DNA from 2 places in the Mesorhizobium sp. WSM2240 genome. Region 2 is predicted to be linked to the other one. Evidence: predicted binding sites of a transcription regulator. Region 2 holds the regulator's gene; the other holds the start of a gene.

Region 1 (6,527 bases), 2.2 Mb from region 2:
GCGCGCTCGGCGAATCGCGCGAGCCGAAATTGGAATGCGACAGCAGCGCCGCCTTGGGCTCGATGCCGAAGCGGCTGATTTCCTCGGCCGCCAGCACGGTCATCTCGGCGATTTCTTCCGCCGTCGGATCGACTGTCACATAGGTATCGGTGAAGAAAGTGACGCCGCGGGTCGAGATCAGCATCGAAAGCGCCGAGAGATCGCGGTCGCGGACGCCCTCGCGCGGCCCGATGATCAGCGTGACGTTGCGAAGATGCCGTTCGAAACGGCCCTCCAGCCCGCAGATCATCGCATGCGCGTCGCCGCGCTTCAGCGCCAGCGCCGCGATCACGGTGGTGTTGGTGCGCACCATGGTGCGTGCGGCTTCCTGTGTCACGCCGCGACGGCCGGTACGCTCGATCAGAAGGTCGACATAGTGGCGGTAGCGCGGATCGTCCTCCGGGTTGACCAGTTCGAAATCGGTACCCGGCCTGATGCGTAGCCCATACCGCTTCAGCCGCACGTCGATGACATGCGGCCGTCCGATCAGGATCGGCTCGGCGATGCCTTCCTCGATCACCACCTGCGCGGCTCGAAGCACCCGCTCGTCCTCGCCGTCGGCATAGATGACCCGCTTTGAGGCCGATGTCTTGGCCGTCGAGAATACCGGCTTCATCACCAGGCCGGAGCGGAAGACGAAGCGGTTCAAGCGATCGACATAGGCGGGGAAATCGGCGATCGGCCTTGTGGCGACGCCGGTCTCGCAGGCCGCCTTGGCTACTGCCGGCGCGATCCGCAGGATGAGGCGCGGGTCGAAAGGCGAGGGGATGAGAAAATCCGGGCCGAAGGTCGGCGTCTCGCCGGAATAGGCGCGGGCCGCGACATCGGACGGCTCTTCCCGCGCCAATGCCGCGATGGCGCGCACAGCCGCCATCTTCATGGGCTCGTTGATGGCGCTTGCGCCGCAATCCAGCGCTCCGCGGAATATGTAGGGAAAGCAGAGTACGTTATTGACTTGATTGGGAAAATCGGAACGGCCGGTGCAGATCATCGCATCCGGACGCGCCGTGCGGGCCTCATCCGGCATGATCTCGGGATTGGGGTTGGCCAGCGCCAGGATCAGCGGCTTTTCCGCCATGTGCTTCAAGAGTTCGGGCTTCAGCACGCCTGCCGCCGACAGACCGAGAAACACGTCCGCGCCGCCGATCACGTCGGCCAACGTCCGCGCCTCGGTGTCCTTCACGTAAGGGTCTTTCCAGCGGTCCATCTCGTCCAGCCGGCCTTTGTAAGCAACGCCGAATCGGTCGGTCACCCAGATGTTTTCGACCTTCGCGCCGAGCGAAACGAGCAGGTTGAGGCAGGCGAGCGCAGCCGCTCCCGCGCCCGAGGTGACGATCTTGATGTCCTCGATTTTCTTGCCGGCGAATTCCAGTCCGTTGAGCACTGCGGCCGCAACAATGATCGCCGTGCCGTGCTGGTCGTCGTGGAAGACCGGGATCTTCATCCGCGCCTTGAGCTGCTCCTCGACCTCGAAGCATTCCGGCGCCTTGATATCTTCGAGATTGATGCCGCCAAAGGTCGGCTCGAGCGCGGCCACCGTCTCAACCATGCGCTCGATTTCCGGCGCGTCGATCTCGATATCGAAGACGTCGATGCCGGCGAACTTCTTGAAAAGGACAGCCTTGCCTTCCATCACAGGCTTGGACGCCAGCGGCCCGATATTGCCGAGCCCGAGCACGGCGGAGCCGTTGGAGATTACCGCCACCAGATTAGCGCGCGCAGTGTAGTCGGCGGCGGTTGCCGGGTCATCCTTTATCGCGAGGCAGGGAGCGGCGACGCCTGGCGAATAGGCCAGAGCCAGATCGCGCTGGTTTCCCAGCGGCTTGGTCGCCTGAATCTCCAGTTTGCCGGGGGTAGGGTGCTTATGGAAATATAGTGCGGCGTCTTCGAGGTCGGAGCGTCCGGCTTCGGTCTTGCTGGTTTCCATTCTGTGCTCCCCCGCTTGTTCTTCTTTCGCCTCCTTAACACGTGCGACCGGATTTTCGAGGTTCTCGATCGATCTTCACCGGAAATCGGAGACGCCGTATTTGGGCAAGCCTAGAACGCGCTGACGTAAAGCCCACCATCGACGGGAATGTTCTGGCCGGTGAGATACCCGGCGTGGACAGAGCACAGGAACGCGCAGATCTGCCCGAATTCCTCCGGCGTGCCGAGGCGCTTGGCCGGAACGGCGGCAGAGGCCTGGGCCTTGCGGGCGGCCGCAGCGGCAGGTTCCTCGACAGTGCCGACTTCGTGCGGGGGGCGCAACCTGTCGGTGTCAAGTTTGCCCGGCAACATGTTGTTTATGGTGACGTTCTTGTCCGCGACCGTTCGCGCGACGCCAGCCAGGAACGAGGTCAGACCCGCGCGCGCGCCGGACGAAAGGTCGAGGCCGGGGATAGGCACATAGACCGAAAGCGAGGTTATGTTGACGATGCGGCCGAAGCCGCGCGCCGCCATGCCGTCGAGGACCGCTTGGATTAGTTCGATCGGCGCGATCATGTTGTTGGTCACGCCTTTGACGATCGCCTCGCGGTCGAGCTCGCGAAAATCGCGGAAAGGCGGACCGCCATTGTTGTTGACGAGAATATCCGGCTCCGGACAGGCGGCGAGCAGCGCCTTCTGGACCGCCGGGTCCGCCACATTGCCGGCAATCTCGGTCACGCTCACACCGAACCGCTCGCGTATCTCCGCCGCCGTTCTGGCCAGAACCGTTGCGTCGCGCCCGTTGACCACGAGATCGCAGCCCGCCTCCGCCAGCGCCAGCGCGCAGCCCTTGCCGAGGCCGCGGCTCGAAGCGCAGACGATGGCCTTTTTTCCGCGAATGCCGAGATCCATGAGACGATTCCTTCGTTGGGCTGTTTGGCGGAAGCCTATCGCGTGAGCCTTGCCGATCGCAACCGTCATACGCCTGTTGCATGAATCGCGGCATAGGCAAGCCGAGACAAACGGTCCTGGATCCGATGCCCGGCGAAACTCCCCGCAGCTTCCGCACGCTTTTCATTTCCGACATCCATCTCGGGTCGAAGGCGGCCAAAGCCGAGTTCCTGATCGATTTCCTGCGCCATCACGAGGCCGAGGCCATCTATCTGGTCGGCGATATCGTTGACGGCTGGCGGCTGCGCCGCTCATGGCACTGGCCGCAACTCCACAACGACGTGGTCCAGAAACTGCTGCGACAGGCACGCAAGGGCGTGCGGATCACCTATATTGCCGGCAATCACGACGAGTTCCTGCGCATGTTCCAGGGTGTGCATTTCGGCGGCATCGTGGTCGCCGACCGCGCCGTACACGAGAGCGCCGACGGCAAGAAATATCTCGTCATCCATGGCGACCAGTTCGACACGGTAGTGCACAATATGCGCTGGCTCGCCTATCTCGGCGACAAGGCCTATGACGCGGCGATCATGGTCAACCGGGTCATAGCCCGTTTCAGACGGCTCTTCGGCATGCCCTACTGGTCGTTCTCGTCATGGGCGAAGGTAAAGGTCAAGAAGGCAGTCAACTTCATCGGCGCGTTCCAGGAGGTACTCACCGAGGAGGCGCGCCGCTCGCAGGTCGACGGCGTCATCTGCGGTCATATCCATCACGCCGTCATCGAGAAGTTCGACGATGTCCAGTACATCAACACCGGTGACTGGGTAGAAAGCTGCACTGCAGTAGTCGAGCATTTCGACGGCAGGATGGAAATCCTGTACTGGCCGCATATTCGCACAAATGTTCCGGCGGTGGCCGAACAAGGCTTCGTGCCGGTCGTCATCGACAGCGAGACCGTCAAGGCTGCCTGATCCGCCATCGGCGGGTTCAATCGATTGGGCCAAGCGGTTTTCCGGCATGGACGGCCATGCTAATGCGCGCATGATGCGGCGGGGCTCCTTCGTCTGAGTCGCGCCCGCCGGACTTTTCGCGCTTATGTCTCTTCCGCCGCTTTCCCCAGAGCAACAGATCAAGCCGCGCCGCTTCGAACTGCGCATCAGCCTGATTTTCGCCGCGCTCTTCATCCCACTCGGCGTGCATCTCCCATATTTCCCGCTCTGGCTGGAAGCGAAAGGGTTCGACGCCGCACAGATCGCCATCATTCTGTCCGCGCCGATGTTTTTGCGTGTCGTCACCACACCCTTCATTACGGCATTGGCGGACGAGGCCAAGGATCGCGCCAATGTCCTGATCGCGCTGGTTGCGGCCGCCCTTGCGCTTTCGGCCGGCTATTTCCTTGAACCTACCTATGTCGTCGTGCTCGGCGTCTCGCTGGCGCTGACTGTGGTGTGGACGCCGCATTCGCCGCTTGCCGATTCGCTGGCGCTGTCGGGCGTCAGACGCTTCCGGTCCAGCTATGCCAACATGCGCATCTGGGGTTCCGCTGCCTTCCTCTGCGCCAATCTCGGCGGCGGTTTTGTTCTTGCCATGACCAGCGCTGACGCGGTCCCGGCGATGATCTCGATCGGGCTTTGCGGAACGCTTCTAGCGGCGCTCTTTGCGCCCCGACTGGGCCGGCCGCGCCGCGCTTCGCCCTTGTCGGCGGCCGACCTGCAGGATTCGGCGCCCAAGCTGTTCAACCGCTATTTCCTGCTGTTCGTGGCTGGGGCAGGCGTCATCAACGCCAGCCACGGATTCCTCTACAGCTTCGTGTCGATCTACTGGAAATCGATTGGCGTCAGCGAAACGCTGGTCGGGTTCCTGTGGGCTTGGGCGGTCGTTGCCGAAGTCGGCATGTTCCTGATCTTCTCGCGTGTGTTCGGCAAGGTTTCGGTTCCAGCGCTGCTTGCGGCGGCGGGATTGGCCGCTATCCTGCGTTGGGTCGCCTATCCGCTGATCTGGCCGCTCGGTCTTGGCGTGGTCGGCTTTTTCGCGATCCAGACGCTGCATGCGGTTTCCACGGGGCTCATCCTGCTCGGGGTCCAGAAGCTGATCGCCGAGACGGTCGCGGAGGAACGCACCGGTGCTGCGCAAGGCATCGCTTTCTTCGCCAACGGATTCTCCATGGCCGCCGCCACCCTGCTGTCGGGGCCGCTCTACGCCGCCTTCGGCGTCGGCGGCTTCTTCTTCATGGCCGTCTTCGCACTCGCGGGAATTGGATTGATCGCGCTTGCGGCCCGTTCAGCCCCAAAGGGCCGGCTCGGGCGGTGAAACCATCGACCCGTCATAGACCAGCCCCGGCGAGCGATCGCGGGCGAGAAGCAGGGGCCCATCGAGATCGGCGAAATCTGCGTCCTGCGCAAGAAGGACGGCCGGCGCCATGGCCAGCGACGTGCCGACCATGCAGCCGACCATAACGGACAGGCCGAGTTCCCGGGCCCGGTTGCGCAGCAGTATGGCGGCGGTCAGTCCGCCCGCCTTGTCGAGCTTGATGTTCACCGCGTCGTAGAGGCCGGCGAGCTCTTCGAGGTCGGCGGCCTCGTGAATGCTCTCGTCCGCACAGATCGGCACCGCATGCTCGATGCGGCGCAGGATCTCGTCCCGGCCGGCGGGCAGCGGCTGCTCGACAAGCGCAATGCCGAGTTCGGCGGCGGCGGCAAGGTTCGCTTCGACATTCCCGTCGGTCCAGCCTTCATTGGCGTCGAGTATGATCCTGCTGCGGGGAGCGGCACCGGCCACCGCGCGGATGCGTTCGATATCGTTCTCGCCGCCGATCTTCACCTTGAGCAGCGGCCGCGTCGCATTGGCGGCGGCTTGCGCGGCCATGGTTTCAGGAGTGCCGAGCGAGAGGGTGAACGCCGTCTCGACCGGGCGCGGCGCCGTCGCCGAGATTTGGGCATATGCACGCCTGCCCGACATCTTCGCTTCGAGGTCCCACAGGGCGCAGTCGAGCGCGTTGCGGGCGGCACCTGCCGGCATTGCGCGAAGCAGCTCCTCGCGGTCCATACTACGGATGATTTCGCCGCGCATCGCTTCGATCGCCGCGTTCACGCTTTCCATCGTCTCGCCATAGCGCCGGTAGGGCACGCATTCGGCGCGGCCCGAGGATCCGCCATCGCTGATCGTGCAGCAGATCACTTCGGCCTCGGTTTTCGACCCGCGCGAAATGGTGAACGTGCCGGCGATCGGAAAGCGTTCGGATTCGACTAAAAGGTCACGCTTCATATATTTCTGCTCCGGATAGGGGCTAAGTGTTTGACCCTAAATGACAGAACCCGCTTGGCGGGCTAATACAGGGCGCATGTTGACCAACGCCATCAGGGAATCAAGCGGCCAGGCGGCCGACGATGGACGTCCCCGCATCGCGGAGACGGAGGAAGGCGGCGTGCTTCATTGCGCGCTGTCGGGGGCGTGGACGACGCGAACCGTGGCCCGGGTCGACGCCGAGATGCGAAAGATCGAACGCAGGACCGGCTATAATTCCATGGTTCTCGACCTCTCGAAAGTCGAGAAGCTGGACACCGCCGGCGCCTGGCTGATCGATCGGCTGATGACCTCGCTTGCAGGGCGAGGCATCGAAACCAGCCTGCAAGGCCAGAGCGAGGCCGGTTCCGTACTGCTCGATGCGGTGAGCGACGCTTCTCAACGGGAGC
Region 2 (6,527 bases):
AGAACCTCCTGATCAGCGAGATACGCCAGGTCGCGGCTGGGAACATATTCCGCGAGCCAACGTCGGAGATCACGGCCGCCGTCGCTCATCTGAAATCTTTGCAGGCGCTCTCCAGTTGGGCCATGGTCGCGGTGACGGCCGCGCTGATCGCCATCGGAGCGTTCTTCGGCTTGCGCGCCATTCAGACACGGTACCGCGCACGCCACAGCGTCGAGCGGTCCGTTACCTGGTTCATGATGTTCTCGTCGCTGGTCGCCATCCTGACGACCGCGGGCATCGTCTTCTCGCTCGTCTATGAGGCGCTGCAGTTCTTCGCCCGTGTGCCGATCACGGAGTTCCTGTTCGGCCTGCGCTGGGAGCCGCAGATCGCTTTGCGCGCCGACCAGGTGGCCGGGCAGGGCGCCTTCGGCATGATTCCCGTGCTCTTCGGCACCTTCGTGATTTCGGCCCTGGCGATGGCGGTCGCGATCCCGACCGGAATTCTGTCGGCCATCTATCTCACTGAGTATGCAAACGAACGGTTTCGGGCCGTGGTGAAGCCGATGCTCGAAATCCTCGCCGGCATCCCGACCATCGTTTACGGCTTTTTCGCAGTGCTCACCGTCGCACCGCTGGTGCGCAGCCTCGGCCTGTCGATCGGAATCGACTCGGCGCCGAACAGTGCTCTCGCTGCGGGCGGCGTCATGGGCATCATGCTGATCCCTTTCATCTCATCACTCTCAGATGACGCCTTCGCAGCCGTCCCGCGTGCGATGCGCGAAGGATCCTTCGCGCTGGGAGCTACCAAGGGCGAAACGATCCGCAAGGTGCTGCTGCCCGCCGCGCTGCCGGGCATCGTCGGCGGTGTGCTGCTCGCGCTCAGCCGCGCGGTCGGCGAAACGATGATCGTCGTGATGGCCGCTGGCCTGATCGCCAAGATGACGCTCAACCCCTTCGATTCGGTCACGACCGTCACTGTGCAGATCGTTACCCTGCTCATCGGCGATAGCGAATTCGACAATCCTAAGACGCTTGCGGCTTTCGCGCTGGGCCTGGTGCTGTTCATCATCACGCTTGGCCTCAATTTGATCGCGCTGCAGACCGTCCGCAAATATCGGGAGAAGTACTGATGTTGCCAGTTGAAAGCGCCGCGATGCCGGCTGGCGGCGCCATGCGCCCGCCCGTCGCGTGGAAGTCCGCCGAAATGAATCGCCGACGCGCCGCACGCTACGCGGCTGATCGCCGCCTGCAGATTTACGGAATGGTGGCGATCGCCTTCGCGCTTGGCTTCCTTGCCATCCTGATCGGAACACTGAGTTTCACCGGCTACCGGGCGTTCACACAGTCGATGGTGACCGTCGACATCGACCTCAGCGCGGCCGATCTCGACCGTTCGAACCTGATGGACGCGAACTGGCGCAGTGTCTTCCGCCGGGCGGTGCTAGCGGATGTCGGCGAGCTGTCGCGCTCCGAGGAACGCGACTATTTCTCGATGTTCACGTCGTCGGCGCCCTTCCTGATTCGCGATCAGGTCATCGCCAATCCGGCGCTCCTCGATGGCCGGGCGACCTTCATGGTGCCGATGTCGGATCCGATCGACCAGCTCGCGAAGGGGCTGGTGAACACCGACCTGCCGGAAAACCAGCGCCGGGTGAACGACAAACAGATCGAGTTGTTCAACCAGCTCGAGGCGAAGGGCGCGGTCACCCAGCCTTTCAACTGGGCGCTTTTCCTCAACGCCGACAGCCGCTTTCCGGAGCTGGCGGGTCTGGCGGGCGCGATCTCAGGCTCGTTTTGGTTGCTGCTCGTGTGCTTCGTGATCAGCTTCCCGGTCGGTATAGCGGCGGCGATCTATCTGGAAGAGTTTGCCCCGAAAAACCGCTTCACCGACCTCATCGAGATCAACATCAACAACCTTGCGGCGGTCCCCTCCGTCGTGTTCGGCCTGCTCGGCCTCGCGGTCTTCCTCGGCTGGTTCGGGCTGCCGCGTTCCGCCCCGCTGGTCGGCGGCATGGTGCTTGCCCTGATGACGCTTCCCACCATCATCATCGTGACGCGTGCGGCGCTCACTTCGGTTCCGTCGTCGATCCGCGAGGCGGCGCTCGGCATCGGCGCGTCGAAGCACGAGATGATCTTCCATCACATCCTGCCGCTGTCGATGCCGTCGATCATGACCGGCACGATCATTGGCCTGGCGCAGGCGCTCGGCGAAACCGCGCCGCTGCTGCTGATCGGGATGAACGCCTTCATCACCAGCCCGCCGGCCGGCGTGCTGGAGGCGTCGACCGCACTACCGACGCAGATCTACATCTGGGCGGACAGCCCGGAGCGCGGTTTCGTAGCGCGCACTTCCGCGGCAATTCTGGTCCTCCTCGGCTTTCTTTTCGTGATGAACGCAATGGCCATATTCCTTAGGCAGCGCTTTCAGCGCCGCTGGTAAAAGAGGTAAGAAATTCGATGGCAATGGAGCTAAAGGAATGAACATCATGACCGAAACAGCCATCGAGCAGAAGGTCCGTGCCGGCTCGACCCCGCCAGCGGTGAAAATGAGAGGCGACGGTGTCGATGTGCATTATGGCGAGAAGCAAGCGCTTTTCGGCGTAAGCCTCGACATTCCCCAGAACCAGGTGACGGCGCTGATCGGCCCGTCCGGCTGCGGCAAGTCGACCTTCCTGCGCTGTCTCAACCGGATGAACGACACCATCGATATCGCACGGGTGTCGGGCAAGATCACGCTCGACGGTGAGGATGTCTATGATCCGAAGATCGACGTGGTCGAACTGCGCGCCCGCGTCGGCATGGTGTTCCAGAAGCCCAATCCGTTTCCGAAGTCGATCTATGAGAACATCGCCTACGGACCGCGCATCCACGGCCTGGCGAAGAACAAGTCGGAACTGGACGGGATCGTTGAATCGAGCCTGAAGAAAGCCGGCCTGTTCAACGAAGTGAAGGACCGCCTCTCCGAATCCGGCACCGGCCTTTCCGGCGGCCAGCAGCAGCGCCTGTGCATCGCGCGCGCCATCGCCGTTTCGCCCGAGGTGATCCTCATGGACGAGCCGTGCTCGGCGCTCGATCCGATCGCCACGGCCAGGGTCGAGGAATTGATCGACGAATTGCGCGAGAATTACACGATCGTCATCGTCACCCATTCGATGCAGCAGGCGGCCCGCGTCTCGCAGCGCACCGCGATGTTTCACCTCGGCTATCTCGTCGAAGAGGACGCGACCGAAAAGATGTTCACGAATCCCGACGACAAACGGACGCAAGACTATATCACCGGCCGGTTCGGCTGAGTGCCAAGGCGAGGACCATAGAATGGGTGAGCACACCGTTGCCTCTTTCGACGAGGAACTTGGGCATGTCGACCGTCTGATCCGTGACATGGGCGATCTTGCCGGCGCGATGGTCGGCGCATCTATCCGGGCGCTTCTGGCGTCCGACAACGCGCTGGCGCAGCGGGTCATATCCGACGACGCGATCATGGATGCCAGACAGCGCGAACTCGACGACCGCGCCATCACGCTGATCGCAAAGCGCCAGCCGATGGCGCAGGATCTGCGCGCGGTGCTCGGCGCCATTCGTATGGCGGGAGACCTCGAGCGCATCGGCGATCTCGCCAAGAACATCGCCAAGCGCGTCAGCGCGGTCGGCCAGAGTGCGACGCCGCGCGACTTGTCGCACAGCATCGACGCCATGGCTCAGTTGGTGCTCGTGCAGGTCCAGGCGGTGGTCGACAAATACGTCGCTCGCGAACCGCAGGCTTTGCAGGCGCTACGCGCAGACGACGAGAAGATCGACGTGAAATACACGGCGGTATTCCGCGAACTGCTGACCTATATGATGGAAGACCCGCGCAACATTACCGCCTGCACGCATCTTCTGTTCTGCGCCAAGAACCTCGAGCGGATCGGCGACCACGTCACCAACATCGCGGAGAACGCTTATTTCGTCATGACCGGCTCGCAATTGCCTTCCAACCGGCCGAAGTTCGACGAGACCACGCAGACGGTGTCGGCCGAATAGGCAATTGTCATTGGGATTTCATCGATGATCGCTCCGAAAATCATGGTTGTGGAAGACGAGGAGCCGCTGGGCGTGCTCCTGCGCTACAATCTGGAATCCGAAGGTTACCAGGTCGAGATCGTGGCGCGCGGCGACGAGGCCGAGATAAGGCTGCAGGAGAACGTGCCCGACCTGCTGGTGCTGGATTGGATGCTGCCGGCGCTTTCGGGCATCGAATTGTGTCGCCGGCTAAGGATGCGGCCGGAAACCGAGCGCCTGCCGATAATCATGCTGACCGCGCGCGGCGAGGAAAGCGACCGCGTCAGGGGCCTCGCCACCGGCGCCGACGATTATCTGGTCAAGCCGTTCTCGACGCCCGAATTCATGGCGCGCGTCAAGGCGCTGCTGCGGCGGGCAAAGCCGGAAGTGCTGTCCAGCGTGCTCAAGGTCGGCGATATCGTGCTCGACCGCGAGGCGCACCGGGTCTACCGCAAGAAGAGCGAGGTCAAGCTCGGGCCGACCGAATTCCGGCTGCTGGAATTCATGATGCGGCATCCGGGCCGTGTTTTCTCGCGCGGGCAATTGCTCGACAATGTCTGGGGCGAGACGATCTATATCGACGAACGCACCGTCGACGTGCATGTCGGGCGGCTGCGCAAGGCGGTCAACACCGGCCGCATGCCGGATGTCATCCGCACCATTCGCGGCGCCGGCTACGCCATTCGCGAGGAATAGCGCGCTTTAGGCCAGTTCGCGCGCCTTCGCAGACGTCTCGGCCGGCGCACCGGTAGCGAAGATTTCCTGGTCGATGAAGGTCAGCGCGCGCATGGCGCAGCCTTCGCGGATCAGCGGCACCTCGTCCGGTTCCACCGCGAAGGAGATCGCGCCCGAGTGCTGGCCACCGGCTGTCCTGGCGATCGCCTCGCGCAGATGCGGCTCGATCAGGTCGAAGGCGGCGGCGCCGATGCCGACGACCGCCACCGGCGCTGGGTCGATGAGCGCGAACAGGCTGCCGAGGCCAAAGCCGATCGCCTCGCCAGCCTTGCGGAACGCCTCGCGCTCCGACCCCTCCTTCGCGCGGGCGGCGGCTGCCAGCGCCTTCATATCGGCATCGCTGATGTCGGCCACCGGCTCCTCGTCTTCGCTCGACTGGCGGGCGGCGCGCCAGATCGCGTAATTGCCGGCATAGGCCTCGACGCAGCCGCGACGCCCGCACCGGCAAAGCGCGCCGTCGGGACGGTGGATCATGTGGCCGAACTCGCCGCCGGAGGATTGCGTGCCGGTGAACAGCTCGCCCTTCAGCACCAGCCCCATGCCAATGCCGTGCGAAAGCAGTATGGCGATGAAATTGTCGCGGTAGCGCTCGGGATCGCGCCATTTCAGCGCCTCGGCGATCATATTGCAGTCGTTCTCTACGGTCACTGGAATATCGAACGCGCCTTCGAGACGGTCTGCGAAAGCGATGCCGGCATGCGGCGTGATCGGCGACCACAGCATTGTGCGCCGTCCGGCGTCGGTCGTGCCTTGCACGGCGAGGACCGTACGCATGATGCGCCTACCGGCCGCCTCATTCAGCCGCCGCTGCACCATGGCCAGGCATTCGCCTATCAGCTCTTCCTCGGGCAGGGTCAGTGTCGACAGCTTGCGCTGCTCGCTGGTGACCGTCTCCCCGGCATAATCGACGACCGCCACAGAGAGAAAGTTCAGCGCCACGACGATTGTAACGACGGCCGCCGCTTCCGGCTTCAGCGCGAGCGCGACCTGCGGCCGTCCGCGCTTCAGCGAAACCGTCTCGCCGCTTTTGGTCTCGGCCAGAATCCCTTCCTCGATCAGGTCGGATGAGATCGCCGAGATTGTGGAGTGGCTGAGGCCGGTGGCGCGGGCTATCTCGGTGCGCGATGGCTGGAAGGCACGGCGCACGGCCGTGATGACCATTGCGCGGTTGCGCTTGCGCAAATCGTCATGGCGAATTCCAACCGACATCTTTCAGCATTCCTCCCGCGGCAACCCGATGGACCTTCCCTTTCAGCATGGGGGCCGTCAACAGCGCCGCAAGAATATTGACAGAAGTCGCCGCATGCGTCATTCTTTTTTTCGAGGCTCGAAAAAAAGGGCTTCGGACGAAGTTCATTTGCGCCTCCGGGCGCGCAGGGAGGAAATCATGAAAAGATTTGCAACCGCCATTCTGGCGGGTGTGGCGATGACCGTATCGCTGGCGGCAGTGGCCGAGGCGAAGGACAAGATCATCGGCGTATCCTGGTCCAATTTCCAGGAAGAGCGCTGGAAGACGGACGAGGCTGCGATCAAGGCTGCCCTCGAGGCGGCCGGCGACAAGTACATTTCGGCCGATGCGCAATCCAATCCGAGCAAGCAGCTAACCGACGTGGAAAGCCTGATCAGCCAGGGCGCCAACGCGCTGATCATCCTGGCGCAGGATTCGAGCGCGATTGCCCCTGCCGTCGAGAAGGCTGTCGCCGAGGGCATTCCGGTGGTCGGCTACGACCGCCTGATCGAAAACAAGGACGCTTTCTATCTGACCTTCGACA

What was found. Region 2 encodes PhoB, which activates phosphate uptake and scavenging genes when phosphate is short. Its sites were predicted from a motif close to TGTCATNNANCTGTCAT; they were not measured.
Region 1: ABVK50_RS11260 (UDP-2,3-diacylglucosamine diphosphatase) is a predicted target of PhoB. The motif match lies at 2,920-2,936, and genes of this name have one in related genera.

Annotation. Positions count from the first base shown of each region.
Region 1 covers NZ_CP159253.1:2,335,451-2,341,977, forward strand. Annotated here, with positions in the region: gene ABVK50_RS11250 (NADP-dependent malic enzyme) at 1-1,966, opposite strand, end outside; gene ABVK50_RS11255 (SDR family oxidoreductase) at 2,077-2,856, opposite strand; gene ABVK50_RS11260 (UDP-2,3-diacylglucosamine diphosphatase) at 2,982-3,806, shown strand; gene ABVK50_RS11265 (MFS transporter) at 3,931-5,145, shown strand; gene dgcA (N-acetyl-D-Glu racemase DgcA) at 5,116-6,099, opposite strand; gene ABVK50_RS11275 (ABC transporter permease) at 6,176-6,527, shown strand, end outside.
Region 2 covers NZ_CP159253.1:4,581,162-4,587,688, reverse strand. Annotated here, with positions in the region: gene pstC (phosphate ABC transporter permease subunit PstC) at 1-1,109, shown strand, start outside; gene pstA (phosphate ABC transporter permease PstA) at 1,133-2,419, shown strand; gene pstB (phosphate ABC transporter ATP-binding protein PstB) at 2,457-3,272, shown strand; gene phoU (phosphate signaling complex protein PhoU) at 3,295-4,002, shown strand; gene phoB (phosphate regulon transcriptional regulator PhoB) at 4,027-4,716, shown strand; gene ABVK50_RS22670 (ROK family protein) at 4,723-5,964, opposite strand; gene ABVK50_RS22665 (hypothetical protein) at 5,942-6,112, opposite strand; gene xylF (D-xylose ABC transporter substrate-binding protein) at 6,143-6,527, shown strand, end outside.